DNA from 4 places in the Bacillus sp. BC08 genome. Region 1 is predicted to be linked to each of the others. Evidence: riboswitches for the same ligand, from Rfam matches in the RefSeq annotation. Region 1 holds a riboswitch; each other region holds the start of a gene.
The links. A riboswitch is a leader RNA that binds a small molecule or an ion and turns the genes downstream of it on or off. The one in region 1 is predicted to bind S-adenosylmethionine.
Positions count from the first base shown of each region.

Region 2: linked by a shared signal. The riboswitch ahead of ACXVYO_RS03075 (methionine ABC transporter ATP-binding protein) and the one ahead of ACXVYO_RS05560 (Na+/H+ antiporter NhaC family protein) in region 1 are both predicted to bind S-adenosylmethionine.
Region 3: linked by a shared signal. The riboswitch ahead of metI (cystathionine gamma-synthase/O-acetylhomoserine thiolyase) and the one ahead of ACXVYO_RS05560 (Na+/H+ antiporter NhaC family protein) in region 1 are both predicted to bind S-adenosylmethionine.
Region 4: linked by a shared signal. The riboswitch ahead of ACXVYO_RS16630 (LLM class flavin-dependent oxidoreductase) and the one ahead of ACXVYO_RS05560 (Na+/H+ antiporter NhaC family protein) in region 1 are both predicted to bind S-adenosylmethionine.

Region 1 covers NZ_JBTGPA010000023.1:122,294-130,192, forward strand. Annotated here, with positions in the region: gene ACXVYO_RS05545 (murein hydrolase activator EnvC family protein) at 1-431, opposite strand, end outside; gene gltP (glutamate/aspartate:proton symporter GltP) at 925-2,196, shown strand; gene ACXVYO_RS05555 (DUF402 domain-containing protein) at 2,263-2,781, shown strand; SAM riboswitch class I at 2,902-3,007, shown strand; gene ACXVYO_RS05560 (Na+/H+ antiporter NhaC family protein) at 3,102-4,418, shown strand; gene ACXVYO_RS05565 (lmo0954 family membrane protein) at 4,647-5,003, shown strand; gene ACXVYO_RS05570 (PspA/IM30 family protein) at 5,060-5,722, shown strand; gene liaF (cell wall-active antibiotics response protein LiaF) at 5,829-6,569, shown strand; gene ACXVYO_RS05580 (sensor histidine kinase) at 6,569-7,624, shown strand; gene ACXVYO_RS05585 (response regulator) at 7,621-7,899, shown strand, end outside.
Region 2 covers NZ_JBTGPA010000018.1:166,801-174,699, forward strand. Annotated here, with positions in the region: gene ACXVYO_RS03035 (phosphatase PAP2 family protein) at 1-295, opposite strand, end outside; gene ACXVYO_RS03040 (hypothetical protein) at 439-966, shown strand; gene ACXVYO_RS03045 (DUF3937 family protein) at 1,220-1,462, shown strand; gene ACXVYO_RS03050 (arsenate reductase family protein) at 2,223-2,588, shown strand; gene gcvH (glycine cleavage system protein GcvH) at 2,630-3,013, shown strand; gene ACXVYO_RS03060 (toprim domain-containing protein) at 3,587-3,931, shown strand; gene ACXVYO_RS03065 (thioredoxin family protein) at 3,935-4,243, shown strand; gene ACXVYO_RS03070 (hypothetical protein) at 4,398-4,742, shown strand; SAM riboswitch class I at 4,868-4,975, shown strand; gene ACXVYO_RS03075 (methionine ABC transporter ATP-binding protein) at 5,156-6,181, shown strand; gene ACXVYO_RS03080 (methionine ABC transporter permease) at 6,174-6,839, shown strand; gene metQ (methionine ABC transporter substrate-binding lipoprotein MetQ) at 6,863-7,675, shown strand; partial or broken gene ACXVYO_RS03090 (MetQ/NlpA family ABC transporter substrate-binding protein) at 7,666-7,842, shown strand.
Region 3 covers NZ_JBTGPA010000035.1:576,397-584,295, reverse strand. Annotated here, with positions in the region: gene metH (methionine synthase) at 1-2,319, opposite strand, end outside; gene ACXVYO_RS21095 (bifunctional homocysteine S-methyltransferase/methylenetetrahydrofolate reductase) at 2,319-4,151, opposite strand; SAM riboswitch class I at 4,222-4,331, opposite strand; SAM riboswitch class I at 4,535-4,644, shown strand; gene metI (cystathionine gamma-synthase/O-acetylhomoserine thiolyase) at 4,886-5,998, shown strand; gene metC (cystathionine beta-lyase) at 5,995-7,158, shown strand; gene ACXVYO_RS21080 (cysteine hydrolase family protein) at 7,320-7,832, shown strand.
Region 4 covers NZ_JBTGPA010000034.1:98,909-106,807, reverse strand. Annotated here, with positions in the region: gene dhaK (dihydroxyacetone kinase subunit DhaK) at 1-312, shown strand, start outside; gene ACXVYO_RS16660 (FMN-dependent NADH-azoreductase) at 357-998, opposite strand; gene ACXVYO_RS16655 (RrF2 family transcriptional regulator) at 1,209-1,715, shown strand; gene ACXVYO_RS16650 (DAK2 domain-containing protein) at 1,907-2,083, shown strand; gene ACXVYO_RS16645 (DUF4352 domain-containing protein) at 2,204-2,755, opposite strand; gene ACXVYO_RS16640 (hypothetical protein) at 3,048-3,437, shown strand; gene ACXVYO_RS16635 (hypothetical protein) at 3,762-3,968, opposite strand; SAM riboswitch class I at 4,210-4,316, shown strand; gene ACXVYO_RS16630 (LLM class flavin-dependent oxidoreductase) at 4,400-5,458, shown strand; gene ACXVYO_RS16625 (ATP-grasp domain-containing protein) at 5,451-6,407, shown strand; gene ACXVYO_RS16620 (hypothetical protein) at 6,885-7,166, shown strand; gene ACXVYO_RS16615 (YjcZ family sporulation protein) at 7,404-7,514, opposite strand.

The DNA of each region.
Region 1 (7,899 bases):
ATGTTTGTAGAATTTGTTAATACCTCCGTAATGATGTTTGTACGAGGTTTTTCTTGCATAGATTGTAAACGTTGTTTAATAACTTCCTGACGCGTATCTATGTTTGTTTGTAATTGCTCTATATGTTTCTTTTTTTCAGTAATTATTTGTTGTGTTTTACTAATTTCTTTTTTTGTATCGCTTAATTCAGCTTCGTTTTTATTAATAGAAGTAGTTAAATCATCGATTTTCTTTTGTAATTCTTGAATTTCTTTTTCTATTTGTTCTTTCTCAGCTGATTTATTTTGTAAGTCATTTTGTTTTCCTTCTAATTCAGATTGAATATTAGATAATTTATCTTGATTCGTTTCAGCGTATACGGGTGAAAGTAACGGAGAAACAAAAAGTGTTCCTGCTGCTAAAACACTAAACGCTGCAAATTTCTTTTTCATGGTTGTCTGGCTCCTTTCCCTATGAATGTTATATATCATAAGAAGAAGAGTGTCTATCGTTGTAACCATAATGTAAAGAAAATTTTATAAAGTTGCTAAGTTTTGTCGGAATTTATCATCTTTTAATGATAATTGTCATGTTGGATGCGCTTTTTTATTGGTGCAACAAGGATGAATTTTTTGGATTTATTTGTTAAATTAAGGAAAAATATATTTGTTTTATATAGTAAAATAGTAGATAGGAATCCAATAAAACACTGATAAGGAATCGTTCTCATGTGAGGTTTTCTGACATGGGTTTTATTTTTGTCAAGAAAATTATTTGTGTTCAGGAAAAGTTATTTTGTTGTCAGATTTAATTTTTTGATTTATGATTTTTAACAGGGACAAAATGTAGTGAATTGTCGAATAATATGTAATACTCTTAATTTCAAGTTTTATAAATATAGAATGAAAGGTAGAGTGACACATCGAAGAGGGGGTTACAACAAATATGAAAAGAATAGGACTTGCATGGCAAATATTAATAGGACTTGCGCTTGGTATCGCAGTTGGGGCGATTTTCTTTGATAATCCAGCTGTTGTGAAGTACTTACAACCAATTGGTGATATTTTCATCCGATTAATTAAAATGATCGTTGTACCGATTGTTGTAGCAAGTATTGTTGTTGGGGTTGCTGGTGTTGGCGATGTTAAGAAATTAGGTCGACTAGGCGGAAAAACAATTATTTACTTTGAAATTATTACAACAATTGCAATTATTGTCGGTCTATTAATTGCGAATATTTTCCAACCAGGAAAAGGCGTAAATATGGAGCAGTTAACAAAGACAGATATTTCGAAATATACACATACGACAGAGCAAGTACAAAGTCATTCATTTGCAGATACATTCGTAAATATTGTTCCAACGAACATTATGAAGTCATTAGCTGACGGAGATATGCTTGCTATTATCTTCTTCTCTGTATTATTTGGTTTAGGTGTAGCAGCAATTGGTGAAAGAGGAAGACCGGTTCTTCAATTTTTCCAAGGTGTAGCTGATGCAATGTTTTACGTAACAAACCAAGTCATGAAATTTGCACCATTTGGTGTGTTTGCGCTAATTGGAGTTACAGTTTCTACATTTGGTCTTTCTTCATTAATTCCATTAGGGAAATTATTAATTGTCGTATATGGAGCAATGATTTTCTTCGTTGTAGTTGTCTTAGGACTTACAGCGAAAATATTTGGAATTAACATTTTCCAATTCTTTAAGATTTTAAAAGACGAACTGATCTTAGCATACTCTACAGCGAGTTCAGAAACAGTTTTACCGAAAATCATGGAGAAAATGGAGAAGTTCGGTTGTCCAAAGGCAATTACATCTTTCGTTATTCCAACAGGTTATTCATTTAACTTAGATGGATCAACTTTATATCAAGCAATTGCAGCTATTTTCTTAGCGCAAATGTACGGTATTGATTTATCTATTACACAACAAATTACATTATTACTTGTATTAATGCTTACATCAAAAGGTATTGCGGGTGTACCGGGCGTATCGTTCGTTGTATTGTTAGCAACACTTGGTACAGTAGGTATTCCAGCTGAAGGTTTAGCATTCATCGCTGGTATTGACCGTATTTTAGATATGGCTCGTACAGCAGTTAACGTTGTAGGTAACTCTTTAGCGGCTGTAGTTATGTCTAAGTGGGAAGGTCAGTATGACGCTGAAAAAGGACAGGCCTATTTGAAAGAAATTTCTAATAAGCAAGCAGCTTAATTATAATTTGAACAAGCTCTCACATAATATGTGGGGGCTTTTCTATATAGAAGGGAAGCGGACGTAATGAAACGTAAATATGGTGACGGTTCTTCGTGGAAGCGACTAATAGAGAAAGATTATACGGTTAAGCAAATAGAAGAGGGAATGCTAGGAATACTGGAAATAAAAAAGGTGAGAGAACCTAGTTGTAAAGAATATGATGGTAAAGAACTTTGTATTGCGGGGAATCAGTATACGTGGATTCAATATTTCGTAGCCGGGAAAAACTTTGCGATTACAGCTATGTTAGATGATCAGAAAAAATTAGTGCAATATTATATTGATGTGGCGAAAAAATATGAAATAGACGACCGTGGTTTGCCGTATTTTGATGATTTATATTTAGATGTAGTATTATTACCGAACGGTAAAATGTATATATTGGATGAAGATGAGTTAGAGGATGCTTATAAAAGTGGCGATGTTACAAAAGAAGAGTATGAGTTAGCTTGGTACACTACGAAATGGATAATAGCTGCAATAAAAAGTAGTGAATTTTATTGGATTTCAATATTAGAAGAAGAAATCAAAAAGTTAAAATGATTATTGTATTCAAATTTTTGCATAATTACCAAAAAAATCTATACAAAAAATAATTGACTTTTGTTTTGTAAGCGAGTAAAGTTAGGGAAGAAATTATTATTAAAAAATAAATATGAAACCTTCTTATAAAGAGAGGCGGAGGGACTGGCCCTACGATGCCTCGGCAGCGGACTCGATTTCAGAGTGCTGTGCCAAATCCAGCAAGCATGTGCTTGAAAGATGAGAAGAGTGTTTCTTATAGATGTATAAGACCTCTTCTCATTGGAAGAGGTCTTTTGTTATTCATTAGAAAAAGGTTGAAACTAGGGAGAGATGGTACTTTGAAAGAAACGAGAGGAAACGGTTTGGCTTTATTACCACTTGGGATATTTTTGGCGCTATTTATTGGTTCTGGGATTATTACAGGTGATTTCTATAAATTGCCAATACTTGTAGCAATTTCAATTGCTGTAGGGGTCGCTTTAGCAATAAATCGTAAAGAAAGCTTTAATGTAAAAGTAGAGCGATTTGCTAAAGGTGCAGGGAACCCAGATATTATGATTATGGTTCTAATTTTTGTGCTTGCAGGAGCATTTTCTGAAACAGCAAAAGGGATGGGCGGCGTTGATTCTACAGTTAACTTAGCGTTATCCGTTTTACCGCAAGGATTTATCGTAGCTGGAATTTTTGTTATAGGGGCATTTATTTCGTTAGCGATGGGAACTTCAATGGGAACAATAGCTGCATTAGCACCAATTGCTGTAGGTATTAGTGGGCAAACTGATATCTCCATTGCACTTACGATGGCTACTGTTGTTGGTGGAGCGATGTTTGGTGATAATTTATCATTTATTTCAGATACAACAATCGCAGCTGTACGTTCGCAAGGAACAGAAATGAAAGATAAGTTTAAAACGAACTTTTTAATTGTATTACCGGCGGCTATTATTACAATTGTACTTTTAGTAATCGTTACTTTAGGAAGCGATACGCAGATTAAAGCGCATAGCTTTGACTGGATAAAGATTTTACCGTATGCAGGAGTACTTATTACAGCGCTACTTGGTTGGAATGTGCTTATTGTGTTAACTGGTGGGACAGTACTATCCGGTGTTATCGGTCTTTTAGATGGAAGTTACACGTTAGAGAGTTTCTTTAAAAGTGTAACAACTGGAATGGGCGGTATGATGGAGTTAGTATTACTTGCTATTTTAATTGGCGGTATGGTCGAACTGATTCAATATAATGGTGGCATTCAATATTTAATGAATATTTTAACGCGTAACATTCGTTCGAAAAAAGGAGCAGAGTTCGGTATCGCTGGCTTAGTAAGTATGACGAATATGTGTACAGCGAATAATACGATTTCTATTATCTTTACAGGTCCGCTTGCGAAAAACATTGCAGATCAGTATGAAATTGATCCTCGTAAATCAGCGAGTGTATTAGATCTTTTCTCATGCTGTGTGCAAGGGTTAATCCCGTATGGTGCTCAAATGTTAACAGCAGCAGGGTTTGCGGCGTTATCTCCAATTGAATTGTTACCATATGCGTTTTATCCAATCTTAGTTGGAGTATGTGGAATTATTTCTATATTAATTGGTTTCCCGAGGTTTTCTAAAGTGGCGGGAAAGAAAGAATATCATAAAACAGCATAATGAAAAATGAAGTTTATGCATAGTAACGAAAGCCGTACAGAGAGTATTCTCTGTACGGCTTTTTATGTGCAATAAAAGAGTGAAACATCCTATCCAATCGTAGTTTTTACAAAAGGCTGAATGTGACTCGGTCTTAAGTCTGAGTTAAAAACGGTTCTTAAGCTCGTTATGGAAAGATGAAAAAATAGTTAAGATAAGAGTATCAAATCGAAGGGAGGCAAGCACAAGATGAAACAATTTCTAGCGTTTATCGCGGCTGGTATTTTAGCTTTAATTGCTCTTGGCAGTCTTGCTGGTATTATAGGGTTCGCAATTGGAGCAGGAGTTGTGTATTGGAGCTATAAATCATTTGTGCGAGCACAATCATTTTTTGGAAAGTTAGCTTGGGGTATTGTTGGTTTGATCGGCTTGTCCATCGCCCTTTCTCATTCCCCAGCACTAATCGGTATCGCAGCATTAGTAGTTTTATACTACGGATACCGTGAGTGGAAAAAAGAAAAAAATGTAGTTGTTGATTCTGCACCAGAAAGTTCTAAACCATATAGCAACTTTGAAGATGAGTGGAACAAGTTAATGAAAAACTAATAAAAAATTAATAAAAATCAAATTAAATTTATAAAGTAGAAGAGAGGAAGATTATAATGAAACAATCTTTATTCGGACGTGTACGCGATGCAATTTTAGCAGATTTTCATAATGTGTTAGATGAGAAAGAAAGAAAAAATCCAATCGCTATGTTAAATCAATATTTACGCGATAGTGAGCGTGAAACAACAAAAATTGAGAAGTTAATTCAGCGTCATAAAACATTAAAATCTAATTTCGCTCGTGAGCTTGAGCAAGCACGTTATTTCGTTAATAAAAGATCAAAACAGGCTATCATCGCTCAAGAAGCAGGCGAATTACAGTTACACGAACGTGCATTAGAAGAAGTAGCTTATTATGAAGGGCAAGTAACTCGATTAGAAGAAATGTATGCAGGTGTTGTAGAGCAAATCGATGAGTTAGAGCGTCGTCTTTCTGAAATGAAAAATAAATTAAAAGAAATGCACGCAAAGCGCATGGAACTAATGGCACGTGAAAATATGGCACATGCAAATCGTCGTATGAATACTGCGATGCATAAAATGGATGAAAATAATCCATTCTTACGCTTTGAAGAAATTGAAGATCATATTCGTGACTTAGAAACTCGTATGAATGAGGAGCATGAACGTGACACATTTGATATGAAGATTGCAAAGCTTGAGCGTGAAATGAAAGAAAAGAATGATGTATCGTTAACGAAAGAGTTAACAAAATAATAGTAGTATATTATAAAACAGGCTTATGATATAGTGATAGGAGAAAAGGTGTTGGAAAGCAATGCCTTTTCTTCTATGTATATGTGAAAAGAAGGGGGGAGCTGAAATGAAGAAGCATTTTTCAAAAACACAATTAATGGGGATGCTCCTCATCATATTTGGATTCGGTCTTTTTCTTGATATGATACTTGGACATTTTGAACCAGGTGGTCTCATTTTTGCATTTATTATGCTTATGTTTGGAAGGCATTATCGTAAAAAGAATCGTTACGTACGGGGAAATGTATTTTTATTTGTTGGTGGTATCGTATTTTTATTCTTCTTATTTTCATCAGCAGCATTTGTTCTTGTCGTATTTGCTTGTTTAGCTTTAATTGGTTATCAACTGATTCAACAAGGACATCAGCAAAAAGCAATGAAGGTTGAAATTAAAGAAAAAGGAATTATAGACGAAGAGAAGCAAATATATCGTACAGAACCGTATTTAAAAAATATGTTTGTAGGGAATATACGAATGATGGATCATATTTATGAACTTGAGGATATTAATGTTCAATATGGTGCTTGTGATGTGGAAATAGATTTAACAACTGCTATGATCCCAGAAGGGGAGACGGTAATTGTTATTCGCGGTGTCGTTGGTAATATCCGTTTATATGTGCCATATGATATTGAACTGTCTTTAAATCATTCTGTTATTGTCGGACGTGTGCTTCTGCCAGGTCATGAAGAAACAGGATTTAACCGCAATGTTACATTTAGAACAGAGCAGTATAAAGAGGCTCCTCGTCGTATTAAAATTATTTCTTCGCTTGTCGTAGGCGATACGGAAGTGAGGAAAGTATAATGAAAAAACAAAAAAATATTTCGTGGATGTATATTCGTTATTCTATGTTGTCCTCTGTTAGTATCGCACTTATTTGTACAATTGTATATGTATGGAAAAGCGAGCAACAAGTGTATGATTTATTATGGAAGGAATCCATCGCTTCTGTTCCAATTGGCTTGTTTATTATGACTACAAGTTTACTTATCGGGGGAATTGTAGGATATGCAATCGGTTACTATATAGAGCAGCGTATACAAGGATTAAATACTTTTCTATTTGAAGTAGAGCGAGGGAATTTTCCGAGCGATGTTTCATTTACTGCAGATGATGAATTTCATGAAGTGGAACGAAAAGTAATCGTTCTGGCTCGTCGATTAGAGGAGCAAGCTGGACTCTTTCAAAAAGTAACGAATGAACGAGCTCATTGGAATGAAGAGATGAGACAAGAAGCGATTTCCCAGGAAAGGCATCGATTAGCGAGGGAGCTGCATGATTCTGTAAGTCAGCAGCTTTTTGCAATGTCGATGATGATGTCGGCTATTAATGAACAAGTAGCTGAAATTCCAGAAATGACGAAAAAGCAGTTGCAGCTTGTTGAAAATATGGTTGTAAATGCACAGTCAGAGATGAGAGCATTACTTCTTCATCTACGCCCAGTGCAGTTAGAAGGTAAGAAACTAACAGAGGGTATAGAAGAATTATTAACAGAACTGTCTAGAAAGCAACATATGAAAATTGAATGGTTAATTGAACCAATTCAATTAAAAAAAGGTGTAGAAGATCATTTATTCCGTATTGTACAAGAGGCGCTGTCTAATACTTTACGGCATGCGAAGGCAAAGAAAACGGAAGTACGTCTACGTAAAATTGAGCAATATGCAATATTGAAAATTATTGATGATGGTGTCGGTTTTAAAGTAGGGGTTAATAAGGCTGGTTCGTATGGTTTAAGATCAATGCAAGAGCGCGTTCATGAAATTGGTGGTACATTAAAAGTACTTAGTTTTCCAAATAAAGGTACACAAATAGAAGTGAAAGTACCGATTATGATTGAGAGAGGGGGAGAGTCATGATAAAAGTATTATTAGTTGATGATCATGAAATGGTTCGAATGGGTGTATCAGCATATTTATCAACGCAGCCAGATATTGAAGTAGTTGGAGAAGCTGAAAATGGAAGAAAAGGTTCAGAGTTAGCTTTGCAATTAAGACCGGATATTATTTTGATGGACCTTGTCATGGACGAGATGGATGGGGTTGAAGCAACACGTGCTATTATTCAGGAATGGCCAGAAGCGAAAATTGTAGTTGTAACGAGCTTTTTAGATGATGAGAAATTGTATCCTGTT
Region 2 (7,899 bases), on a different contig from region 1:
AAAAATAATAAATAGAAAAACAAGCAAGTTTTCCAAGAATTACACTACTTAAAGTGACATAATATTGTTTTCGATCCGCAAAGCAGTAATAAATAAGTGCGCCGTATAAGTAAGGAAACCACAGTAAATAAGGAATAATAAATGCTTTTACAAATGGAATCCAATCGTCTACTACAGTTGTGACATCTACTGCGTGAACAGCCGATTTATTTAATACATCGTAAAGGGGACTTACGAGTACGAGTAGAAGTATATAACTTAACGGAAGAAAAGATGAAAGTTTAAATTTCTTCATGATAATCTCCTATGTTTAGTAATGTAAGTAAATTCAATTGATTATAATATAGAAACGTAATTTGAGCTATCGATTTTACTTACATTTTCTTGAATGAACCTTACGTTTTTGTCACTTGACTGAAAAGAAGGGGAGGGTGCTATATGAAGCGTTTATCGTATTTCTTAGTTTTTATATTGATATGCCTAGTCGGTGCTGGGTGTGCAAAGGATAAAGAAGGAGAGAAATTAGAATATAACGGAAGAGCACTCGTAATTGGAGTTATTGGAGAAAAACCGAAAGATACGTTTAGGAATATAAAGTTTGAGGAAATGAAGTTAGAGGACCTGGAAAAGAAATCTAAGGAAGTGGATGGTTTTCTAATAATGAAAGATCACTTTCAAGAAGCCTCAACAGAGCAGTATAAAAATGTATTTTCATCGCTAAAGAAACCAGTATTTTTTATCGGTTTGCAAGATAAATCATATTCAACGTTTATTACAAAAGGGATAGAGTATAACAGTGCACGAAAAGATGTAAATGCTATGTATACACAAGGCTTTGCAAATATCGGAAGTGGTGAAGGACAACAATGGGCAGTTGGTTTATCAAATGGTGGAAATACTGAAGAAAGTATTCATAATATGTATATCGTCGTATTTCAAACAATTGCCGATTATTTGAGTCGATGAAGAAGGAGCCTGTAAACAAGGCTTCTCCTTTATTTCGCATTTAGGGATCGGTTATATAATGGTCCAAATGATTCCATTGTTATGAGGTTACTAGTAGGGCTTTTTTATTAACAGTAATTCCTCAATATGCAAGAAATATGCAAATGTGCATATTGTATTTATTTGGATATTTTGTATGTTAAAATTAAATATATGGATTTTTTATATAAAGAACTAAAATCAGAAATATCCAATGGATTTTGAGAGGTGTTACATGTTTACAAACAAGAAATTAATTCGAATTGGTCTAACATTACTTGTATGTTTATTTGTAATTGATTTTACAATCGGTTATTTTCAAGCATATTTTGAATCAGCGGCAGGTATTAAATGGGTAATCTCAGAAACTTGGAGAACTATTTTGTTAGATGCCCCTGAAAGTATATTGGTTATTTTAGGCGCAATTGCTTTATATGATTTCACAAAAGAAACATCGCAAAAAGACGCATCAATTTAGATGCGTCTTTTTCTATGCAGTAATTTCTTCAACATTATGGAATACTCTCACTATTACGGCCAAAATCGTTATTTCCTTTTATCCCGCTTTAATGGGCAGTAAGATCCCCACCTCAAAATTCAGCGAAAGCAAAGAATTTAGGTGGGGGTCGGGCTGCCCATAAAGTCCCGATTGGTGAGGGCTGATAATCAGTGGGAGATGAAGAAAACCCCCACTGATTAAAGTTTCACTTTATCTGTACGCCTTGTCATGTAAAGTGTTGCCAGGTTTTGTGACTATAGGCTGAAATGGTTAAATAAACGTTTGTTTAAGATGTATGTTCGGTAGGAAGAAACTGATGTAGCTCAAAGGTCAACAAAGAAAAATAGAGAATTAATCAAACGTTTGTTTAAGGTGTATGTTCGGTAGGAAGAAACTGATGCACCCCAAGGGTTAGCAAAGAAAAATAGGGAGTTAATCAAACGTTTGTTTAAGATGTACGTTTGGTAGGAAGAAGTCGATGCAGATCAAGAGTAAACAAAGAAATATAGGAGTTAATCAAATGTTTGTTTAAGACGTATGTTTGACGAAGGATGTGAGAAGAATCAAAAAAAATTTATATATTTATTTTTTCTTAACAAATGGCGGAAAAATAAGAAAAATTTGCAGGATTATTAAAAATTATCACGAAATAAGTAAAAGTTTAGCGAATAATCGTTTGAAATAATAAAACGTTTTCTATATGATAAAGGTAAAGGTTAGTAAAAAAGTAGGTGAATTTATGACAGTAACATTTTATTCATATCCAAAGTGTGGCACATGTCAAAAAGCAAAGAAATGGTTTGAGGCAAACGATGTAGCATATGAGATGATTCATATTGTTGAAAATCCACCATCAAAAGAAGATTTACGTAATTTACATGAAAAAAGTGAATTACCATTGAAAAAATTCTTTAATACAAGTGGAATGCGTTACCGTGAACTTGGTCTGAAAGATAAGTTAAAAGATGCAAATGAAGACGAAATGTACGAGCTTTTAGCATCTGATGGCATGTTGATTAAACGTCCAATTGTAACAGATGGAACGAATGTAACACTTGGTTTTAACGAAGAGCAGTTTGAAAGTGTGTGGAAAAAGTACCAATAAGGTATTTTTACATAATTAATACATTCACTGGAGGTACAGTCATGAGCATTCCAAATAATTTACGTTACTCTGAAGAACACGAATGGGTAAAAACTGAAGGTAATGAAGTTGTTATCGGTATTACTCACTTTGCACAAGGTGAGCTAGGCGATATCGTATTCGTTGAACTTCCTGAAGTAGGTGCAACAATTGAAGCTGACGAGCCATTCGGAAGCGTAGAATCTGTTAAAACAGTTTCTGAGTTATACGCGCCTGTAAGCGGTAAAGTTGTAGCAGTAAACGAAGAATTAAGTGACCAACCAGAACTTGTTAACGAATCTCCATACGAGGGTGCATGGATGGTTAAAGTTGAACTTTCTGATGCAAGCCAAGTTGAGAAGTTATTAACTGCTGAAAAATATGCAGAAATGACAAACCAAGACTAATTATAGTCGACTAAAGGACAGCCTTTGTGCTGTCCTTTTTTATTTTGTGTTACATAATACATTTAAAATCGAACGTAAATGAATAAGCTATTATAGGAATGAACGTTTTTCGGTAAGGTTTCATGGGGCTTCTTGATCTAAACAGGTGGTTCCGCTTCTTCCTGCAAGGTAAAAAGCGCTTTTACGTCAGAAGCTCCATCCCCCTCACAATCTGAACGAGCCGCTTCCGCTTTTCATTGTCTAGCTCCACCTCCTAGCCCTTCATGTCTAAGAACCTTCCGTACGAGAAGACAAAAAGCGTCTTCTGTGCGAAAGAACCTTAGCCAACAGGGCTAAACAGTCGGTTCCGCTTTTCTGTATTGTCCAGCTCCAGCGGCTAGATTGCTCGGTGGCTTCGTTTCTTCCTACAAGGCAAAAAGCGCCTTTACGTCAGAAGCTCCATCCCCCTCACAATCTGAACGAGCCGCTTCTGCTTTTCTTTTGCAAAAATAAACAGGAAACAACATGAAAATAACGAATATACTATATACTAAGTTAAAGGTTGTATAGTATATGGTGATCGGGTGATGACATATGATTTATGTGGAAAAAGTCATTATTGTAGAAGGTACATCAGATAGAAGAAAGATTGAATCTATTATTCGGGAACCAGTGGAAATTGTTTGTACAAATGGTACAATTGGTTTGGCGAAAATGGATGAGCTCGTTGATCAGTTTTTTGATAAAGAAGTGTATGTATTAGTGGATGCTGATGATGCTGGAGAAAAGTTAAGGAAACAATTTCGAAAAGAATTTCCGCAAGCAGAGCATATTTATATTGATCGCTCGTACCGGGAAGTGGCAACTGCGCCATCTTCACACTTAGCAAATGTACTATGGGGAGCTGACATTGACGTTTATACAGAATATTTACGGTAAGGAATGATAGAAGTGATTGACTGGACAGGAGCCGAAGCAACAGCCTTAATAGAGAACGAAGAAAAAACAGTGTTATATGTATATACTCCAATGTGTGGAACATGCCAATTAGCAAAAAAGATGTTAACTGTCGTTGAGATGACAATTGAAGATTTGAAAATTGGAATGTTAGATTTAAATTATGCTCCGCATTTAGCGAAAGAGTATGGAATCGAAAGTGTGCCGTGTTTACTTGTTTTTGAAAATGGGACACTTATGAAGAAGATATATGCATTTCATTCGGTTGAATATTTATATACGGAATTAAAGTAGGCGGCAAAGTTTTTGCCGCCTCGACATATTTCTTGGGAAATATGTCGAGATGCAGGGTGGTTACAGTATTTGTCGAGCGAAAGTAACAGGATTGCTCTTTAGTAAGAGGGAATGGTATGTGTAATAGAAAGTGATATGAAGGATGTGATTCAAGGTGAAATTATATTCTTTGCTGCAATCATTTGTAAATTACGCTAATGGTCAATATCATTTAGAGCCGCTTTTAAGACAAGGAGAAAAAACTGTTAATTTCCGCTTTGGAGATGAAAGTTGTTCGTTACAAATTTCAAGAGATTATATAGAACTGCTACATGAGGAAATAGGGACGGAGCAAATTGTTTGTGTAGATGAAGAAGATGTAAAACAATTGGTAAACGGCAATGTACGATTGCAAATGTTAATGAACGATGGACGTGTACAATATTCGGGAACATATCGAACGATGCTATTAGTCGAATCGATGTTTCACATATGTAAACCGATGTCAGTAGGGGCTTGAAATTCTGAAGGTTCATTTTTTACGAAAATTTCTGTTGACATGGTGTGTGGATATTGATACAATTCAATTCATAAAATATAGACAATTTCATAAATTACAAATCAGACGAAAATGTAATCTGATTTCTCTTATCAAGAGAGGTGGAGGGACTGTGCCCTGTGAAGCCCGGCAACCGTCAACTTATGTTGAAATGGTGCCAATTCCTGCAAAGCAAATGCTTTGAGAGATGAGAGAGAGGGATAATGCTGTTATATACGCACATAAACCTTTCTGCTTCTCTAAAGCAGAAAGGTTTTTTTATTGTTTGAATGTGGAGGACATTCAAATAATAAAAGTAGTGATACCGGTGGACTACACGCATCAAAAATAAAAAATTGCGGAGTCGACCCAAATAAAAAAAGGGGTGATACACCATGATTCTATTAGAGAATGTAAAGAAAATATATAAAGCAAAAAGCGGTGATGTCACTGCTGTAGATAATGCCAATTTAAAAATAGACAAAGGTGAAATCTTTGGTGTTATCGGATATAGTGGCGCTGGGAAAAGTTCTTTAATCAGATTATTCAATCAGTTAGAGAAACCAACTTCTGGCCAAATTACAATTGCAAATCGCGTGATTTCAGCGATTACAGGAAGTGAACTTCGTAAAGCAAGGCAAGAAATCGGAATGATTTTTCAGCATTTCAACTTACTTTGGTCACGAACTGTACGCGAAAATATCGAGTTCCCGCTTGAAATTGCAGGTGTTGATAAGGCGAAGAGAAGAAGACGCGTGGATGAGTTAATTCATCTTGTTGGATTAGAAGGAAGAGGAGATGCGTATCCATCTCAGCTGAGCGGAGGACAAAAGCAACGTGTTGGTATTGCAAGAGCGTTAGCTAACAATCCGCAAGTGCTTTTATGTGATGAAGCGACGTCAGCTCTTGATCCAGAAACCACAGATCAAATTTTAGATTTATTATTAGATATTAATAAGCGTCTCGGTTTAACAATTGTACTTATTACACATGAGATGCACGTGATTCGAAAGATTTGTAATCGAGTGGCGGTAATGGAGAAAGGGAAGATTGTAGAAACGGGTCCAGTACTTGATGTATTCCGTAATCCACAGCAAGATATTACAAAACGATTTGTAAAGCAATTAACAGATTCTGAAGATACAAATGAAACGATTGAAAGTTTAATTGAAAAATATCCAGATGGTAAAGTAGTTCGTTTGCAGTTTATCGGTGAAGCTGTAGAAAGACCAGTACTTCAAAGATTAATGCAACGTAGTGATATAGAAGTTAGCATTTTGCAAGGAAATATCGCACAAACGAATGACGGTTCTTACGGTAGTTTAGTTGTTCATTTAAATGGTGAGGAAACAGCGATTCAGCAAGCAATAGAGGGAATACATCAAGATCAAGTAGAGCTGGAGGTGATTGCACATGGATAAGTTACTGGCAAATGTTGATTGGAATCAAATGTTAGAAGCAACTGGTGAAACGTTATATATGACGGCAATCGCAGCTCTTGCCACATTTGTTTTAGGACTCATTTTAGGATTGTTACTTTTTATGACAGCGAAAGATAATTTATGGGAAAACAAGACGGTTAACACAGCGATTGGAGCGTTCGTAAACATTTTCCGTTCGATACCGTTTATTATTTTAATCATTTTATTAATCCCATTCACAAAGATTTTGCTTGGAACAATTCTTGGAGCAAGTGCAGCATTGCCGGCTTTAATTATTGGAGCGGCACCGTTTTACGCGAGAATGGTTGAAATCGCACTTCGCGAAATTGATAAAGGTGTAATTGAAGCTTCAAAAGCAATGGGAGCAAAAACAAGCACAATTATTTTGAAAGTATTAATTCCAGAATCGTTACCAGCATTAGTATCTGGCATTACAGTTACGACAATTGCTTTAGTAGGCTATACAGCAATGGCGGGAGTTGTTGGTGCTGGTGGCCTTGGAACACTTGCATATTTAGAAGGATTCCAACGAGGAAATAACGATGTAACAATCGTTGCTACAATTTGTGTATTACTGGTTGTATTTTTCATTCAGTGGATTGGTGATCGTGTAACGGTTCGAATAGATAAACGATAATAAAAAACGGGAGGATGTTTCAAATGAAAAAATTATTACTTACAGCACTTATTTCAACTTCAATTTTTGGGTTAGCTGCTTGTGGCGGGAAAGATAAAGATGAAAAGAAATTAGTTGTGGGGGCTTCTAACGTACCGCACGCTGAAATTTTAGAAAAGGCAAAGCCGTTACTTGAGAAAAAAGGAATTGAGTTAGAAGTGAAAAAATTCCAAGATTACGTGTTGCCAAATAAATCGTTAGCGGATAAGGATCTAGATGCAAACTACTTCCAACACATTCCGTATTTAGAAAAAGAAATGAAAGATAAAAAATATGATTTTGAAATAGCAGGAAAAATTCATATTGAACCAATTGGTGTATACTCTCAAAAATATAAGAGCTTAAAAGAACTTCCAGACGGGGCGACAATTATTATGAGTAATTCCGTTACTGACCATGGACGTGGTTTAGCAATTTTACAAAAAGAAGGCATTTTAAAAATTAAAGACGGAGTAGATCCAGTTAGTGCAACGCCAAAAGATATTGCAGATAATCCGAAAAACTTAAAGTTCAAAACGGATATTGAGCCTGGTTTGTTACCACAAGTGTATAACAATAAAGAAGGCGACGCTGTTTTAATTAATTCAAACTATGCAATTGATGCGAAATTAAACCCAGAAAAAGATGCAATTGCAATTGAAGGTGATGATTCTCCATATGCAAACGTAGTAGTGGTTCGTAAAGGTGATAAAGATAAAAAGGCGATTAAAGAGCTTGTAGAAGTATTACATTCTAAAGAAATCGAAGACTTTATTACTAAAGAATATAAAGGAGCGGTTGTTCCTATAAAAGAATAATTGCGATTGAAGGATCAGACTCTCCGTACGCAAATATTATTGCAGTTCGTAAAGGTGACGAGAAGAAAAAAGAAATGAAAGAATTAGTAGAAGTATTGCATTCAAAAGAAATTCAAGACTTTATTACTAAAGAATATAAAGGTGCTGTACTTCCGGTAAGTGAATAAATATGAGGAAAGGACTGGAAAATTACCAGTCCTTTTTTCTTTATATAAATAAGAAGA
Region 3 (7,899 bases), on a different contig from region 1:
CATTTGTTGCGCTGATTTTACTAATAAACCAGAAAGACCAATAATATCAGGCTTCTTTTCTTGTACTTCTTGTACAATTCGATCCGAGCGAACATTGATTCCTAAATTAATAATCTCATATCCGTTATTCGATAAAATAATTTCAACGAGATTTTTCCCAATATCATGTACGTCACCTTTAACAGTTGCTAGTAATACTTTCCCTTTTTTCGCACTATCGCTAGATTCCATATGTGGCTCTAAATAGCTTACGGCAGCTTTCATACTTTCAGCACTTTGCAATACTTCAGCAACGATAAGCTCATTATTATTAAATAATCGTCCCACCTCATCCATCCCTGTCATAAGTGGGCCATTAATAATATCCAAAGGCTTTCTTCCTTCTGTAAGTGCAAGACTTAAATCTTCTTGTAACCCTTGCTTCGTACCTTCTACAATGTAATTTGCTAGCCTTTCATCAAGAGTTAATGTTTCTTGGATAACAACATCTTTCTTTTTTGCCACGCGATAGAAGTTTGTAAATTTTTCTAACGTCTCTTGCGTCGTTTCAAAAAGCAATGCATCTGCAAGACGTTTTTCTTCCTCAGGAATTGACGCATACCGCTCTAATTTTTCCGTATTCACAATCGCATAATCTAACCCTGCTTTCGTTGCATGATATAAAAAGACGGAATTTAATACTTCGCGTCCAGCTGGTGGTAAACCAAATGATATGTTACTTACACCTAAAATCGTTAAACACTCTGGTAACGCTTCTTTAATAAGGCGAATTCCTTGTATCGTCGCTGCCGCCGAGCCAATATATTCTTCATCACCTGTACCTACAGGAAATACAAGTGCATCAAAAATAATATCTGACGGGCGTATACCATATTTCGTCGTCAATAACTCATAACTTCTTTTCGCAATTTCAAGTTTTCGTTCTGCACTAACCGCCATACCATCTTCATCAATTGTTCCTACAACAATAGCAGCACCATATTTCCGAAGAAGCGGTGTCACTTTTTTAAATCGTTCTTCTCCATCTTCTAAATTAATTGAATTAATAACAGCTTTTCCTTGAATATAAGTAAGAGCTCGCTCCATCACATTTTCATCTGTTGAATCAATCATAATCGGTACTTTTAACACTTTCGTAACTTCTGCCAAGAAGTTTTCCATATCTTCTATTTCATCGCGATCAGGATCTGCCATACAAATATCAATAATATGAGCATTTTTCTTCACTTGCGCCCTTGCGACTTCAGCAGCCTCTTCAAATTTCCCTTCTGCTACCAATCGTTTAAATTTACGTGATCCAATAACGTTTGTTCTTTCACCAACAAATAACGGTCTCATAGAATCATCATATTGAAGTGCCTCTAATCCACTAACCCCATGCCCAGCTCTCTCTTGCTGTTCACGCGGCTTAAGAGACGCTAACGCAGATTTCATTGCTTTTACATGTTCTGGTGTTGTGCCACAACAACCACCGATAATATTAACCCATCCTTCTTCAGCAAATCGCTTCACTTTTTCAGCGAGAGAAGATGGAGATTCATGATAATGTCCATCTTCATCAGGAAGACCTGCATTTGGGTAGCAAGAAATGTAACACTCCGACAAATCAGACAGGGAACGAATATGGTCTCTCATAAACTCCGGACCAGTCGCACAGTTTAATCCAACAGACAATGGCTTCATATGTTCTACCGATAAGTAAAAAGCCTCAATTGTTTGCCCAGCCAGAGTCGTTCCCATCGGTTCAATCGTTCCCGAAATCATGATGGGTACAATTTTATTTAGCTCGTCGAAAGCTGCTTGAATTCCAATATAAGCAGCCTTCACGTTACGCATATCTTGACTCGTCTCAACGAGTAATACATCTACGTCGCCATTTAATAATCCTCTTGCCTGCCGTGTATAGGCTTCAATTAATTCTTCAAACGTCACACCACCAGTAACACTAATCGCTTTCGTTGTCGGTCCCATTGCTCCCGCAACATATACTTCTTTCCCACTTTCGTTAACCGCTTGCTTTGCTAAACGCGCTGCCTTCTCATTTAGTTCCTCATCTAAATGAGACAACTCATAATCACTTAATACAATATTTGTCGCCCCAAATGTATTTGTTTCAATAATATCCGCTCCAGCTTCAATATAAGCTTTATGAATCTTTAAAATGACATCCGGCCTTGTTTCTACTAAATATTCATTACAACCTTCGTACTCTTCTCCTCCGAAATCTTCCGCAGTTAAGTCCTCTTGCTGGATCATTGTTCCCATTGCACCATCTAATATTAAGATGTTATTTTGTAATTTTTCTTCTATACATTTCATCAGTTAATACCTTCTTTCACTTCTTGCTTTTCTCTCACATATTTAACAAGATGTTCTGTAATTTCATATTTTAGAAATGGTGTAATAAGATAAATGCCGTTAAAATATTTCATCGCTGCATCAATCAATTCTTGTGAAATGCGAATCCCTTCCTCAATTGCTGCGTCTTTCGTTTCATGTCCATCCATTCTCTCCCTTATTTCTTCAGGTAGCGTAATTCCTGGCACCTCAAAATGAAGAAAATCTGCATTCCGTTTACTTATTAATGGCATAATCCCAATGAAAATAGGTTGTTCCAAATGCTTTGTCGCTTCATACACTTCTTCAATTAACGCTATATCGTAAATTGGCTGTGTTAAGAAATATTCCGCTCCAGCATCTATTTTCCGTTCCATCCGCTTAACCGCTGCTTTTAAATGTCTTACATGCGGATTAAACGCACCTCCTACTGAAAATCTTGTTGCTGGTCCTATTGATTTCCCTAAAATGGAGCGCCCATCATTCATTTCTTTGATCATCTTAATGAGCTCAATAGAGGACAAATCATATACAGAAGTAGCACCTGGAAAATCACCAACACGTGCTGGATCCCCAGTTAAAGCTAGCACTTCTTCCATGCCTAACGCTGATAAGCCTAGTAAATGAGATTGTAGTCCGATGACGTTATGGTCTCTACACGTTAAATGCGTCAATACCGGAATATCATGCTTCGTTAATAATGCCCCCATTGCCATATTCGAGACGCGAGGCGATGCTAATGAATTATCTGCTAGAGTAATAGCATCTGCTCCAGCTCTTTTCAATGCTTTTGCGCCTTCAAAAAATCGCTGCGTATCTAATGTTTTCGGTGGATCTAATTCCACTACTACTGTTGTTTGTTTTTTTGCTTTCTCTGCTAATGTGACATGAGCTTTCGAACGTTTCTCGTGTGTATGAACTACTTTTGGTCTTTGAATCGTATCCTTTTCTATTACAGGTGTAACATTTGCAATTGCACGTTTCATACTTTCAATATGTTCTGGAGTCGTGCCACAACAACCACCTAATAACCGAATACCTTGCTCAATAAATTTTGGTGTCATCGCTTCGAAATAAGCTGGACTTCCCTCATATACGTAACGTCCCTCCACATAATTTGGGAGACCTGCATTCGGATATGCTGACAAGTATCCATTTTGCGGAATCGATATCATTTTAAAAGCTTCCGTCATATGAAGCGGTCCTAGTTGGCAGTTCAATCCAACAACATTTGCACCGTAATCTAGAAGTTGTTTTAAGATTTCATTTACATCATTTCCATTTTGAGTTGTGCCTGCCTCATGCAATGCTAATTGAGCTACAATTGGAATATTCGTTTGTTTTCGTAACACCTGAACAGCATGAAGTAATTCAAACTCATCATAGAAAGTCTCTAATAGCAGTCCATCAACCTGTTCTTCTAGTAATGCACTTGCCTGCTCAAGTAGCATAAATTCTCGCTCCATATCAGTTGTTGTAACAGCTCCGATATGTTTCATGCCACCAATTGTTCCTAAAATTGCATTTCTCTCTGTCACAGATGCTTTCGCCAATTTTACTGCCGCTCTATTAATTTCAGTAACTTGATTTTCTAAACCATACATACGTAATTTCGCTTCATTTGCTCCGTACGTATTTGTTTGAATTACATCAGCCCCAGCAGCTACATATTGCTTATGAATCGATATAATTAAATCCGGATCAGATATATTTAATTCTTCAAAACTACTTTGCAAGCCATGTGAATGTAATAACGTTCCAACCGCCCCATCACCTATTACAATTCCTTTTGATAATAAATCTAGTAATTTCACAAATCTCCCTCATTTCTATCAATATAAAAACCCCCTCTTCACTTTGAAGAGGGGGACATAATCAATCCTCCTCTTATCATGCAAAACATTCGTTTTGCAGGTATTAGCACCGTTTCAAACATTTTGTTTGAAGGTTGCCGGGTTTCACAGGGCCTTTCCCTCCACCGCTCTCAATAAGAGTTTGTCTTTATTATTTTATTTATGTAGCTAAAAGGAAATACGTTCCCCTTTTAACAATGTTTGTTAATTTTTTAATAAATTTAGCATGCACAAATGCAAAAGTCAATGACACTTGCGGAAAAATAAAAATTATTTAAAATAAAGTTGCAATTCAATTATCTTTTGTTGTAAAGTTAAAAACATAATAAAATTTCATACGAACATTCTTATCTAGAGAGGTAGAGGGACTGGCCCTATGACGCCTCAGCAACCATTAACATTTGTTAATAAGGTGCTAATTCCAGCAAATTGTGAAAAATTTGACAGATGAGAAGAAGACTCTATTCAAACCGAAAGCCTTCTTCTTAGAAGGCTTTTTTTATTTTCCCCCGCTATTTGAGGGCAGTAAGATTCCCAACTCAAAATTCAGCTGAAGCAAAGAAGTTAGGTGAGAATCGACTGCCCGTAAAAGCCCGATTGGTGAGGGCTGATGATCAGTGGGGGATGCCCCCTCACTGATTAATGTTTCACTTTACATTCACTTAATTGTTAATTTAAAAAGGAGGAATTTTTACATGTCAACTATTGAAACAAAACTAGCACAAATCGGAAACCGGAGCGAAACTACAACAGGAACTGTTAATCCGCCTGTTTATTTCTCAACTGCTTATCGTCACGAAGGAATTGGTAAATCTACTGGTTTTGACTATTCACGAACTGGAAATCCAACTCGCGGTCTTTTAGAACAGGCAATCGCAGACTTAGAATACGGCGAACAAGGTTATGCCTGTAGCTCCGGAATGGCGGCTGTTCTCCTCGTCCTTTCGCTATTCCGTTCTGGAGACGAACTTATTGTGTCTGAAGATTTATACGGTGGCACTTATCGATTATTTTCTGAGCACGAAAAAAAGTGGAACGTTCGATGTAGATACGTAAATACACAATCTATTAAACAAATTGAGAAAGCTATCACAACTGAAACGAAAGCTATTTTCATAGAAACTCCGACTAATCCATTAATGCAAGTTACTGATATTACCGCTGTCGCAACTGTAGCAAAAAGACACGGACTACTCCTTATTGTCGACAACACATTCTACACACCTTATATACAGCAGCCATTAACAGAAGGTGCAGACATTGTACTGCATAGTGCAACGAAATATTTAGGCGGGCATAACGATGTACTAAGCGGACTTGTCGTTGCAAAAGGAAAGGAACTTTGTGAGGAAATCGCTCATTATCATAATGCATCAGGCGCGGTCTTAAGCCCATTTGATTCATGGCTATTAATTCGTGGTATGAAAACGTTAGCGCTTCGCATGAGACAACATGAAGAAAATGCAAAAGCAGTTGTTGCTTATTTAAATGATGAAGATGGTGTGACAGATGTATTTTATCCTGGAAGAGGCGGCATGATCTCATTTCGTTTAAAAGATGAAACTTGGATCAATCCATTCCTACAATCTTTATCCTTAATTACATTTGCTGAAAGTCTCGGTGGTGTTGAAAGTTTAATGACATATCCGGCAACACAAACACACGCTGATATTCCTGAAGAAATCAGAACAGCAAACGGTGTATGTAATCGTCTTCTTCGATTTTCCGTCGGTATTGAAAATAGTAACGATTTAATTCAAGACTTACAGCAAGCCATTAAACTTGTAAAAGAAGGTGTAAGAATATGAGTTATTCTATAGATACACTTTTACTACACAACCAATATAAACACGACTCGCAAACAGGAGCTGTTAACGTTCCCATCTATAACACATCAACATTCCACCAATTTGATGTAGATACGTTCGGGAAATATGACTATAGCCGCTCTGGTAATCCAACACGTGAAGCGCTTGAAGATATCATTGCTTTATTAGAAGGCGGAACAAAAGGATTTGCCTTCGCATCGGGAATTGCAGCGATTTCTACTGCATTCCTCCTTCTTTCACAAGGTGATCACGTACTCATTTCAGAAGACGTATACGGAGGCACTTATCGAATTATAACTGAAGTTCTCTCACGTTACGGTGTTTCACATACATTTGTTGATATGACCAATTTGGAAGAAATAAAGCAGAACATTAAGCCAAACACAAAACTCTTTTATGTAGAAACACCTTCTAATCCACTTTTAAAAGTGACAGATATTCGTGCTGTTTCTCAACTTGCCAAATCTATTAATGCCCTTACTTTTGTTGATAATACATTTTTGACACCATTATTCCAGAAGCCACTTGATCTTGGTGCCGACGTCGTTCTTCATAGTGCCACAAAATTCATTGCCGGTCATAGTGATGTTACTGCCGGGTTAGCTGTTGTAAAAGATGCCGAACTCGCCCAAAAACTTGGATTTTTACAAAATGCATTCGGCGCTATTTTAGGTCCTCAAGATTGTTCTCTCGTGCTTCGCGGCCTAAAAACATTGCATGTACGTCTTGAACATTCAGCTGCTAACGCCAATAAAATTGCACACTATTTACAAGAGCACGCTAAAGTTCAAAATGTCTATTATCCTGGTTTACAAACACATCTTGGATTTGACATTCAACAATCTCAAGCTACATCAGCCGGAGCTGTCCTATCTTTCACTTTACAATCAGAAGACGCACTCCGCCAATTTTTATCAAAAGTAAAATTGCCTGTCTTTGCCGTTAGTTTAGGAGCTGTCGAATCGATTCTTTCCTACCCAGCTAAAATGTCACATGCCGCACTATCACAAGAAGCTCGTGATGAAAGAGGCATTTCTAATTCATTACTTCGATTATCCGTCGGTCTTGAAAATGTAGACGATTTAATATCCGATTTTGAAAATGCCCTTTCTTATGTAGAAGAACCTGTAAATGCATAGGACGAACAAAAGATATGAAATTAAGTTTTCATATCTTCTTTTTATGCTGTTGAGTATATTTTTTACTTTTCGTATAGTTCATAAAAAAACGAAAGAGCACCATCTATTTCCAAGTAATAAATTAATTGATATATTAAGAAGTAAAAAAAGGGGCAAAAATAATGGATACTTGTGCAGATGTTTTAATCGTTATCGATTTACAAAATGGAGTATGTTATAACGAAGAACATTTATTTGACTTACAAAACCTACTTACAAAAGTAAATAACAGAATTTCTTCCTACAGAAAATTAAACAAACCCATTCTTTTCGTTCAACATTGTGATGATGATTTAGTACCCGAAAAAGAACTTTGGGCTATTCATGCTGATCTAGATGTTCAAGAACAAGATTTTTTTTTAAGAAAAACACACGCCAATTCATTTTATAAAACAAACTTAAAAGAAATTTTAGATCAACTATCTGTAAGTTGTATTGAATTTTGTGGTGCCCAAACAGAGTACTGTATGGATGCTACGATTAAATTCGCTCATGGACTAGGGTACGAAAACTTCATGGTACAGAAAGCAACCTCTACGTTAAATAATCCATTTATGTCTGCAAAAGATACAATTGATTTTTATGAAAATATATGGAATCACAGATTTTTAAAATTGATACAAGGTGAACGCTAGAATATATAACTAATTTCTTGGTAATTCTAAGATTTATCAGCTATATTCAAACATTTCGTTTTCACCA
Region 4 (7,899 bases), on a different contig from region 1:
GCACTGCAAGGTATACAATCTATCGGTGAAAGATCATTCGGTAGAGGAGCGGTAGTTGGTGACAAAACACTTGTTGACGCACTTGCTCCATGTGTAGACTCTTGGTTAAATAGCGCTTCAAACGAAGAAGACATGAAAACTGCTTTTGAAAAAGGAGCAGAAGCAGCGGTTAAAGGAGCAGAGTATACGAAAGAAATCGTAGCTCGCATGGGCCGCGCCGGTACAGTTGGTGAAAGAAGCTTAGGCTATCCAGATGCAGGTGCACATGCACTTGGAGTTATCTTTACGGAAATTGCGGGTAGTTTGAAATAAGAGTTAGAAAATCCCCTCTGCCTTGTGGTGGAGGGGATTTTTATTTATTTGTTAGCCAATCTAGAAGCAGCTTCTTCAACTTCTTTATACGCATTTTGTAATACTTCATTTGGATCTAGTACTGCTGTTCCTTGTGCACGAACGATTTGATAATCTTCAATACCTAAGAAATTAAACATTGCTTTTAAATATTTATGAGAGTATTCCACTTCTGTATACCAATCATCATTTGTATAGATCCCGCCACTTGCTTGTATAACAAGCATTCTTCTTCCATCTTTAAGTAATCCAACTGATCCAGTTTCAGTATATTTAAATGTTTCACGTGCAATCATGATATTGTCCATGTAATCTTTTAACTTTGATGGAATATTAAAGTTGTGCAAAGGTAATACGATAACATACGTATTTGCACTTTTAAATTGTTGTAAAATTTCGGACATACGCTCTGTTACTTTTTGTTCTTCATCAGTTAACTTTTGTCCATTTCCTTGCTTTTCCCATGCGCTTAAAACAGTTTTATCTATCATTGGTACTACATCATCGTATAAATTAATCTGTTCAATCGTTTCATTATTAGGAATTAATTCTTTATAAGATACTAAAAAGTGGTTAAGAACCTTAATGCTGACTGATGATGGATCATCCACTTTCGGATGTGCGTTTATGATAAGTGTTTTGTTCATTTGTATTTCCCCTTTTTAAAAGTTTTTACGTTTTAATTGCCGACTAAGTTAATCGTCGATTAATTTAGTCTTTAATATAAGCTCTGAAATTATTTTTGTCAAATGAAATACATACTATTCTAAAAGAGCCTTTTTTTATTTGACTAAAATTCTAAATGGTCCTAAGATACAATTTGATAACCCTTAAAATAAAAAGCAGGTGATTTGTATATGCAATATAGTGTTGGGGTTGAATATGCCTTGCATTGCCTAGTTTATTTAATTAATACTCCTTCCAAGGAAAGTGTTGGAATAAAGGATTTGGCAGAGTTTCAAGGACTTTCTGAAACATTTCTTTCAAAAGTTTTCGGTAAATTATCTAAAGCTGGCATTGTGAATTCTGTCCCAGGTGTAAAGGGAGGGTATAGGTTAGCTAAGTCTCCAGAAGATATCTCTTTTTGGGATGTAATAGAAGCTGTCGAAGGTCCAAAACCTATTTTTCAATGTAAAAATATTGTGCAGAATGGCCTACTATATCGAGACGAGGCTTGTAATTCTTGTGAACCTAGCAATTCTTCTTGTACAATTAACTTAGTAATGCTTGAAGCAGAAGAACACATGCGTGAGTTTCTTCGTAAAAAGACTCTTGCATGGTTAGATAAAGAACTTGATATTGTCTTACCTGAAAAGACAAGGGTAGATACTCGTGAATACTTCAAACAAAAAAACTCTAACTAAATCGCCATGACGAATTAGTTAGAGTTTTTTTGTTTTTTGACATTAATTCCATCATGTGAGTACTTCATCACAAATTCCGTCTTTAAATATCACATTTAATTAACTCATAAAGTTTCAAATTGATTAACAATAAAATTCTAAACAATACAATTTTATTTTCGTAAAAAGTAAATGAATTTATGTGTTCAGATATTTTAAACATAATGAAAATTACCTTTGAAAAAGGAGCAGAGTATACGAAGGAAATCGTAGCTCGCATGGGCCGCGCTGGTACGGTTGGTGAAAGAAGTTTAGGCTATCCAGATGCAGGTGCAGGTGCATATGCACTTGGGGTTATCTTTACGGAGATTGCTGGTAGTTTGAAATAGGAATGAGAAAGTCCCTCTGTCTGAAGGCGGAGGGACTTTTATATAGTTGATATGTAGAAGACTTCTTTCGGTACTTTTTGCTTATTTAAGAGATTTCTTCAATCAAATTGTATTTTAGACTTAGTTTTTTTGTGATTGCAACTTATCGATTTTCCAGCGTGCTCCTAGAGGATCTAAAGAGCTTTCAATATAAAACATATATTCATCTGCGGTACTTGGTACTTCAAAAGCTATTTTTAATTCTACCGTTTCATTTGGTTTAACTTGTATATCAGAAGGGTTTTGGTCAAGCACCTTTCCTTCATAGGCCTTTCCGGCTTTTTCATCTTTTAAGTTATATTTTAATTCTGATAGTCCAATCGTTTGACCTCGTACATTTTTTACAGAGACATTAACAACGACGGAATCGTTACTAGCATTTAAATATGCATTTTGAACGGCGGTCAAGTAATAGCCTCCCTTAACACTCTCACCAACTAATAAAATACCTTGTTCCAAGCGGCTCATATCTTCTTTTTCTTCAAAATTTATTAATTCTTCATTTTCATTTTTCGCGGTTGGTTCTTCTATTGGACCATTTTCAACGGCACTATCTTTTTTATCTTGTGTGCAAGCAGCCGTAACACTGACTAATACTAGAATGAAAGTAAGTAATATGAATGATTTTCTCATAAAATTAATCTGTCTCCTTAAGTTTCTCAATTTTGTGCAACTATACATATAAGATTAACATAATGTCTCATTATTGGCTCAAAATAGGGAATTTTTTAGACGCCTTATTCTTTTTCCTTTTCATATACATTCAATTGGGTCTCACGATATTTGTTAATCTTTTAAATCATTGTCTTAGTAATACCGAGGATTATTATAGATATATTAATCATATAATTTGTCCCTATCAAAATGAACGTTTCTTGCATCTAATATATTGTAAATATATTTTATTTTGAAAGGATGTGATTATATGGCTCATAAATCTACTGGAGTGTTTCGAGTTCCAGTTTCTGAAAATGGGATTATTCCAACTGCTCTCAACATTATGTTAAACAATGATTCACGCTGTCATACTAGTAATGTAACGGTAACTGTTAAGAGAAGTCGAAACATTTCTTTCCCAACTCAAAATGAATTAGTTGAAATCTCGCGTACTTTTGTTTCTTTAGAACCAAACAGAACAACTAAGATTGTGTTGTTTACGCCAGAATTCCAAATAGAAGATTTTCTTGATGTCATCATTAGTGGAAATAAAGATGATGTTAAGGATGTTCTTGTATATTCTTTCTTAGCAGATTCAGCAGGTCACAATCTGCCATCTACTGTTTTTAGAAATGCAGAATACACTTTTGCTTGCTGACACCGTGATGATGTATTCTTTACTGTCATATATTTGAAGGGAAAAGTTAAATAAGAGTTGATTTAACTTTTATCTGGGTTCTCCAAAGAAGTATGCTTTAGCTAAATAAACAAGGAACCGACTAATACGTTCCTTGTTTATTTGCATTTTATATGAAATTTCGTGTCTATTATTTCGAAAGCAACTTTACAGGGGAACGGATTTTTCCTAGTGAAGTAGCACCTATAGATGAAAGTACTCAATATTCCAATTCTAAAGGTAGGCGAAATGCTTGAATGTTACCATCATTCATAACCATCTTTATAATATGTAATTAGTATTATTCTACTCTTCAAATATCTCCGGCTTCTCCACTCTAAATGATTTCACCTCGCCACATTCTAAACAAAATGTAGTTAATAGTTTGGAACGTTTCCCCACTGAAAAGAGCCTGCTAGAATCATCCTCACAAACATATGCATGATAAGCAAATCCAACTCTTCCTTCTTTAAATGTAGTAGAGCCACAATTCTCGCATTTTTTATTTTTCATGCTACTAACACCTCTTTTGCTATGTTTTTAATATAGAAGTAAAGCAACTTGGTTATACATGATGTTTTCGACAAGATACAATATACCCCTCTCTATATCCGCAAGTAAAACAACATAATACGCCTATAATTCTCTATAAAAATATGATTTTTCATATATCATTTAATGTATATCGGAAAAATAAGTATTAAAGTATTGATTTTTATTATTCTGATGATTATAATAAATGAAAATCAAACAATTCTTATGTTGAGAAGTGGAGGGACGGGCCCTATGAAACTTCGGCAACCTCGTTTTAGACGAAAGGTGCCAAATCCTGCAGGTGAAAAAACACCTGAAAGATAAGAGCGGTTCACTTAGTCAAGAAGGCTACTCTTATTTCGATAAGAGTGGCCTTTTTTTATGGCTAAAAGATAAAGGGGGAATAGGTAGTGGAGTATGGTTTTTGGTTACCGATTTTTGGGGGATGGCTTCGAAATGTAGATGATGAATCTATGCCGCCTACGTTTGAGTATGCAAAACAAACCGCACAAGCGGCAGAACAATTAGGTTTTTCAACAACACTTATTGCAGAATTAAATTTAAATGATATAAAAGGTGTGTCAGCACCAAGTTTAGAAGCGTGGACAACTGCGGCAGCACTTGCTGCAGTGACGGATAAATTAGAGATTATGACAGCTGTAAGACCTGGCTTTCATAATCCAGCAGTTACAGCGAAAATGGCAGCAAATATTGATCAATTAAGTAATGGTCGTTTTACATTGAATGTAGTTTCAGCGTGGTGGGAAGAAGAAGCGAGACAGTATGGCGGAGTATTTACCGCACATGATGAAAGATATGATCGCACAGAGGAATTTGTAACAATTTTGAAAGAGCTTTGGAAAGAAGAAGAGTTTTCTTATAAGGGGAACTTTTATGAGCTTCAGCATACACATTTAAGTCCAAAACCTGTGCAGAAACAAGGCATTAAGCTTTATGCAGGTGGTGAGAGTGAGAGAGGAAAAGAGGTCATTGTAAATCACGCGGATGCATATGTAATGCACGGGGGAACAGTGGAAGAAGTATCTGTGAAAATAGAAGATATGAAGAATCGTAGAAAGAAAGTTACAGAGGAGCCATTGCAGTCATTCGGGCTTGCGGCTTACGTCATTTGTCGTGACACAGAAGAAGAGGCGTTAGAAGAATGGAAACGCATAACGGATGTGAAAGATGATGCGTTAGGTTACGCGGGTTACCAAGACTTTGTGAGTAAATCACAGTTGGAACAGCAAGTGAAGCTGAATGATTATTCTGTATCGAATCGCGGCTTACGTCCTAATTTAATCGGAACACCAGAACAAATTGCAGAAAGAATACTTGCTTTTGAAAAAGTGGGTGTTACGTTATTACTTTTACAATTTTCACCACAGCTTGAAGAGATGAAACGATTTTCTGAAAAAGTGATGCCATTAGTTGAAGCAAAAAGAAAGGAATTGATTACAAATGAGTAAAATTTACATATTACATGAGAATAAGGAATGGACGAATCATTTAGTGAAAAGGTTGGAAGAACTGGAGTTACCGTATGAGGAATGGCTTTTAAATGAAGGAACACTTTCATTAGAACAAGAACCTCCAAAAGGTGTTTTTTATAGCCGCATGAGTGCCTCTTCACATACGAGAGGGCATCGATATGCACCTGAATTGACTGAAGGAGTTCTTGCTTGGCTAGAGGGATATGGACGAACAGTATTTAACGGGTCTCGTGCATTACGCCTTGAAGTAAGTAAATTGAATCAATATGCAGCATTAAGAAAATTTGGGATACAAGTGCCGAAAACAATTGGTGCTGTTGGCCGTGATCATATAGTAAAAGCAGCAAAGGAGTTAGGGGAAGTACCGTTCATTACAAAGCATAACCGTGCAGGTAAAGGCCTTGGTGTTCAACTGTTTCATTCCATTGATGCTTTAGAACAATATTTGGATGGTCCGGCGTTTGAAGAGCCCATTGATGGAATTACTTTAATCCAGCAATATATTGAAGCGCCCGAACCATATATTACACGTTGTGAGTTTGTAGGCGGCCAGTTTGTATATGCAGTTAAAGTAGATACATCAGAAGGATTTGAACTTTGTCCAGCAGATGCGTGCTCGATTCAAGATGCTTTTTGCCCAGTAGGAGAAGAGAGTAAGACAGAATCGCCAACAAAATTTGAAATTATATCAGACTTCCAAGAGCCAATTATTGAACAATACAAAGAATTTCTGAAAGAAAATGAAATTACCGTTGCTGGTATTGAATTTATTCGCAGTTCGGATGGAACAATTTATACGTATGATATTAATACAAATACAAACTATAATTCTGACGCAGAGTCTGTAGCGAATCAATTTGGTATGCTTGAACTTGCTACATTCCTTGGAAGAGAATTAGAGAAACAAGTAGAGTCAGTTAAATAGTATAGAAGGTTCTAGTGAAAACCTTTGTTAAAGCAATCGTTGTCGTATGACTAAGTTTAGGCTATCCAGATGCAGGTGTGTATGCGTTTGAAGTGATCTTTGCGGAGTTTGTGAGTAGTTTGATATAGGAATAAGAAGATCCTCTCTTGCTTAAACTAGAGGGGATCTTCTTATTCCTATATATATTCCAATAATTGCTCCTATTGTATTGAGAATAATGGCATCTACATCAAAAAAACGGTTTATAAAAGGACTTATCCAACGTAACATATAAATGTATCGTAAAAGTGAATAAAGTCCATATTTTGTTTTTAGATAGGTATAATTTGAGGGTATTCCGATGATATTTCCTCTAATAGAATTGGTGATAAGCTGTATATAACTGTATATTGTGAGGGTGGGAGGCTGCTATCTTTTCTCTGATTTTATATAAGAAAAAAATTATCTGAGCTTTAATGGAAATGGAGAATATATTATATGATTTTAGGAATTTCATATTTTGATATTTTTTGTATTGTAGTGATTGTCTCGTTTTTCTTGATTTTTTGGAGATTGAACGTATGGTATAACAAAAAACATAACATTCCTAAGGTTTTTCAATGGTTTCCTAGAAGATGGGGTAAAAGAAAAGTTTCAGAGCATTTATCACAATTAAATGAAAAGCTAGCGGCTGAAGGTAAAGGGATTTGGGTTACAATCTATGCTATAGATTTATACATTGTAACTATTCCTTGTACAGTCAAAAAATATAAATCTTAATAAATATATAAAAAGAAAGACCTTTTAATTAAAATAAAAGGTCTTTCTTTGCGGGACAAAATGGTCCCAAATTCTTTTAGTTAAAACCTCATGTCTTAAATCGATTTATATTTGAGGTGTGACGAATGCGAAAAATGAAAAAAACGAATCCAATCGTGATAAAAATTTGGAATCAGATAATGAATAAGGCACATAAAGAAAAGGTACCTATATATAGGTACCTTTTCTAATAGTTTTTTAGCAGAAACAACTGCATCCGATAATGATTAATAGAATAAATAATACAACTAGTAAAGCAAATCCTCCAGCGAAACCGCAGCCTTCGCCGCAACTACCACCATATCCCATAACAATAGTGCCTCCTTTAGATAAGAGGGTAAAACTAGGGTTCATTCCATGGATTTTAACGGGTTCACTTTACTTTATGTTTTAAAGAATAAATGGAGCAGGTCCTTTTGAAAATAAAGAAAAGACGCCATTAGGCGCCTTTCTGTTAGGTAGATAAGACTTTAGTTTTCCAATCTAAAGAAATTTTGTATCAGCTCTTTGTGAGTATAGCATAATATCTGATTGATTTATTATGCATTGTTACATACTTGCCTAAACTCCTCTATTTTCCATTTGATAAAATAGAATCCTAATATTACCAAAAATTAAATAAATATTTCTACATATTCAATATATTTACAAAAATTACAAAAGTGATACATTTAAGTTGTAAGCTATAAAAACT